Regions from separate parts of the Salinicoccus sesuvii genome, predicted to be linked through region 1. Evidence: riboswitches for the same ligand, from Rfam matches in the RefSeq annotation. Region 1 holds a riboswitch; the other holds the start of a gene.

Region 1 (2,205 bases):
TGTCATTTGTGTTATCAAAAATGTAAGCCGCTTCCGGATCTTCTGGATCGATAAACAGGAAGTGCTCAAGCAGATGATCGATTGTGAGTTTAGCCCATTCAATGCCCTTCTTGTCGTTTAAGAATTCTAAGCCTTCTAATAGAGAGTAAGTGGAAGAAGTATGACGAAGCACATTATAAAACGCGATTCGTTTATCAAAGTGGGGGAACTTGCCATATTCGTACTTTCCGTTGATATCTATCTGGTCTTTTAAATAATGGGTAGCCGTTTGGATTAACCTACGGTACTCGGATTTTTTCTGATGCCCCCCAATCTTCCTGACGCCGTGCATGTCCCCCCCAGAATTCAGCTCATACATCTTATCGTCTTCAAGCAAGTAACCTCTCGTCTGGAACTTGACGACTGACTTGTTCAAATATTTTTTATGGAAGTAGACACCCTTATAGGACTTGTATTTCTTAAGATATGTATTGATATTTTTCTCACAGACGAACATCTTGTTCTTATCTCCGGGGACAGGCCTAACAAATGCATTGGCATTAATTTCTTCCGGTAAGAACGCGAGGGCGTAATGCTTATCAAAAGCAATGCCGAAATCAATATAGTTACGGCGCGTCTGTTGCATCGTTTTGAGTAATGAAGAAAATTGAACGGCCTCTTCAGAAGTGATGAAGTCTGCTTTGAGCCATTCGGTGACATGTCCAAGGTCTGATAACTTCTTTATCTCTTCTTTAACCTTTTTTCGGAGAAAATTGTTGTTTTTCACTTTGAAAACGTGCGCGCGTCTAGTTTTGAAGCCCAATGATATTATGATCCACTCTGATGTCAATAAGTCTTTCCTGTTGCGCAATCCTTCAATCATTTCTATATTCATTAATTATATCCCCTTTCTGAAATTAGTCAGAATGTTTAGTATATACCCTTATTATATGCACATTGAATAAAATTTGTAAAAAATATTGAAGCCAGCTTACTGATTGAATTAGCACTCTCACTTTACATTCATGTACATATTCCCTATCATTAAAAATGAAATAAAAACTGCATACCGATTTGCACTAGGGGCGCTGTCAAAGGCTGAGACGGAGATTCCGAACCCTCAATACCCGATCTGGATAACACCAGCGTGGGAAAGTGCGGCGCGTATATGAAGCCTTCTATACATTTGCTGCACTCCCTCGGGAAGTGCAGCTTTTTATTTACAAATATTTTTTGGAGGTATGATTTATGACAATAGAATGTGGAACTGAGAGAATCGCGGGATGCCAGTTCAATCTGAGTGTGATGAGTGATGATTTTATAAATATTATCCTCGGATCATTGGACACTACAGATATGTCGAAAGTGTGGCGTGACACGGATGACGTGACTACATGTGTGCGTGGCCGTGTAGAGCATGTATTTGACGTGGTTAAAGCAGTTTATCTGCATGCGGCAAAAACCGGAAAGCATGTGGAAATGAGTGGCACTTTCTCAATCGGATGCCCAGGCGACGCTTCCGGTGATACGTATATGGATACAGATGCCGAGCGGATGAATGCGGCAAACACTATTGGTATCAATCAAAAAGCCGGATGCAAGTTTGCCCTCTATCCAATGAACACAACCAAATATATGGATGTTATCTACGAACAAATTGATCTATCAAAAGCACGTGGCGTAACAGTCAGTCCGAGCCACTACTCCACTCGGCTTGACGGGGAAGTGAACGATATTTTTAATGCCATGGAAGAAGCTTTTGTCAGCGTACAGGAAGCTGTCAGCCATACGACCATGACTTTCACCATCTCCGCAAACAGTCCTTCAAGTAGAAAATAGACGCACGACAAAGACCAGGGTGGTTATCCATCCTGGTCTATTCTTTCTGTAATACTATTAGAAAACCGCCGTATTCTTGTTAGACAGTGGCATGTACGTAATTCTCTAAAATAATGGCAGCATCTTATCGTGATATCGGTAACCTCTTTTTTCTCGATCATCTTTTCCTGCGGATCAAATAGAGTGCCGGGATGAGCAATAAGGAGACAACACCACCTGAAAGTGAAAGTGCGCCGAAACTTGCACCAGCCACAACCATACCGGACAATGTGCCCCCTGCTGCTCCGGATAACGCAATTAAAACATCCACCGTGCCTTGGATGCGGGCGCGCGCAGCCGGAATCGTCGCATCCACCAGAATCGTAGTGCCACTGATCAGACCGAGAT
Region 2 (2,205 bases), on a different contig from region 1:
TGGATGTTCGGGGTCACGCTTATGGCAGTGGGAATAAGTGTGTCCCTTAGAAAATTAATTGCCGCTTCCTCTATCAGTGCATCGCCACTCGTCGCAATCATGACGGGATCGATAACATAGGGGATATCATGATTCTTTACAGTTTGTGCAACGATTTCCATCATATCTACTGTTGCGATCATGCCACTTTTCATCGCGTGTGGCAATTCATCGGAGAAAATACTATGCAGTTGCTTTTCAAGAAATTCGGCAGGAACATTAAAGACATCCTGGACCCCCATAGTATTCTGCGCAGTCAGCGATGTTACAGCCGCCATGCCATATACCCCGCGTGCGTGAAATGTCTTACTGTCAGCTAAAATGCCTGCACCGCCTGTTGGATCATTGCCGGCTATGGTCAATGCAATTGGAAACTTAGGCATGTGTACCCACTCCAGTCCACTCTTCTTTTGTCGCTGCCATATTAAAGAAACGTCTCTCATGTTCTGTGCTTTCTATATAATTCTTTTTGAGTACGTCGATCTCCTTCTCGGTCATGGATCTAGCGGCATCATCCATAATATCGAACATGACATTTATCGTGTCATCCATATCATTGACGTAGAACTCAAACCACTTCCTATAAGGATGATCCGTTTCGAATGTATGTCGCGCAAGGGCCATATCGGCGATTCTCCGATATACATATGGACAAGGCGCCATTGCACTGATTGCGTACGCAATATGCTCTCTAGTAAAAGCATTGAAATACATATGTTTTATATAATGGTCTGCGGAAGGATACCATTCCCCATCCTTTATTATATCGGCATACGATCTGTTTATCGCATGTGCCAGGACTTCATGCGCCTCGCTTTCACCGTCCATTAAAAAAGCCATTTGCCCCATCAGAAATCTGACTGTCTCTTTAGACTCTGTTTTCGATATCAGCAACGCATAAAGTTTTGCGAACTCATCTAAGTATAATGAATCTGCACGCAGATAATGTGCAACTGCGGCATCATCAATGTCTCCTCTGATCAGTCCCTGTATGAACGCATCACTATAGATGGCCTCAATCATCGGTTCGGTTTCTTTCTTTAAAATCTCACTCAGCATATTAATCTCTCCTCTTATAAATTAAAAACCCACTTCCAGCATAGGAAGTGGGTTTAGTAGAAAGAGATGGTGTATTCAACCAAACCACTTCTCTACGCTGGCATTATCCAGATCAGATCAAAGGGATCAGCCTTGTGGCTGTCTCAGCAAAATCGCACCCCTAGTGGTATTGCTATTCGATTATTTTAAATACTAATGAATACATATTGAAAAGTCAAACTATAATGATATATTCTGATTCTTTTAGTGTCATAGTTGAGCCTAGATCATTTCCTATAGCGTTGTGTCAAATATATATGAGAATTAGGAGTCGAATCGAGAGTCGATGCCGAGATCAATATCATCATAGATGTCCACTTTTGAAACGGGCTTAAATTCATAGAGTGGCAATAGCCAGTGCTTAGTCGGAGTTCGTCCACTTTTTTTAAAGTTACTTAAATTAAATCCCATATATGTAGAGTACATGTACATTTTATATGATGTTTTGAGTATGATAAGGTGGATATATGATAAAAAGTGGAACACTGAGATGATGAAGGAGGATACAATGTCTAAAAATAAGAGTGTGATGTATATTCTCATAGGTATAGTGTTGATTGCTGCAATTACAGGATTGCTTAGCCTTATGAATGATAGCACGCCGAGTAGAGGACAGATTCTTGCTCTTGTTGGACTCGGCGCAATCACCATCGTGGCCGCACTTGGATTCATCGTCAGACTATTTACCTATAGAAAATAGTAAACTTATGGATGTTTACAGTAAAACCCCGCATGATATTTCATGCGGGGTTGGTTTTATTGAGTGATACGCTTTTTCAGTAGACCGAGCATTAGTGCTGCAATGGCTGTACCAATGAGAAGTGAGACAAGGAACATGACTCTTCCTTCACCGATTGTCAGAGCAACAAACAGACCACCATGTGGTGCATTGATGGATGTTGCGAACGCCATGGCGAGTGCACCTGCTGTAGCAGAACCGACGACCATAGACGGAATGACTCTGAGCGGGTCAGCTGCTGCAAATGGAATGGCACCTTCTGTGATAAACGATGCACCCATGATTACATTTGTCGGACCTGAAGATCTTTCAACTTCTGTGAATTTGTT

Evidence for each region. A riboswitch is a leader RNA that binds a small molecule or an ion and turns the genes downstream of it on or off. The one in region 1 is predicted to bind thiamine pyrophosphate.
Region 2: it holds a riboswitch for thiamine pyrophosphate, as region 1 does, so the genes downstream of both, tenA (thiaminase II) here and ACFOJ8_RS05655 (YkoF family thiamine/hydroxymethylpyrimidine-binding protein) in region 1, are expected to answer to the same signal.

Annotation. Positions count from the first base shown of each region.
Region 1 covers NZ_JBHRWV010000006.1:12,011-14,215, reverse strand. The annotation lists gene ACFOJ8_RS05660 (poly(glycerol-phosphate) alpha-glucosyltransferase) at 1-874, opposite strand, end outside; TPP riboswitch at 1,051-1,150, shown strand; gene ACFOJ8_RS05655 (YkoF family thiamine/hydroxymethylpyrimidine-binding protein) at 1,228-1,818, shown strand; gene ACFOJ8_RS05650 (MFS transporter) at 1,976-2,205, opposite strand, start outside.
Region 2 covers NZ_JBHRWV010000007.1:169,848-172,052, forward strand. The annotation lists gene thiD (bifunctional hydroxymethylpyrimidine kinase/phosphomethylpyrimidine kinase) at 1-422, opposite strand, end outside; gene tenA (thiaminase II) at 415-1,098, opposite strand; TPP riboswitch at 1,171-1,270, opposite strand; gene ACFOJ8_RS06635 (hypothetical protein) at 1,402-1,548, opposite strand; gene ACFOJ8_RS06640 (hypothetical protein) at 1,646-1,837, shown strand; gene ACFOJ8_RS06645 (PTS fructose transporter subunit IIABC) at 1,894-2,205, opposite strand, start outside.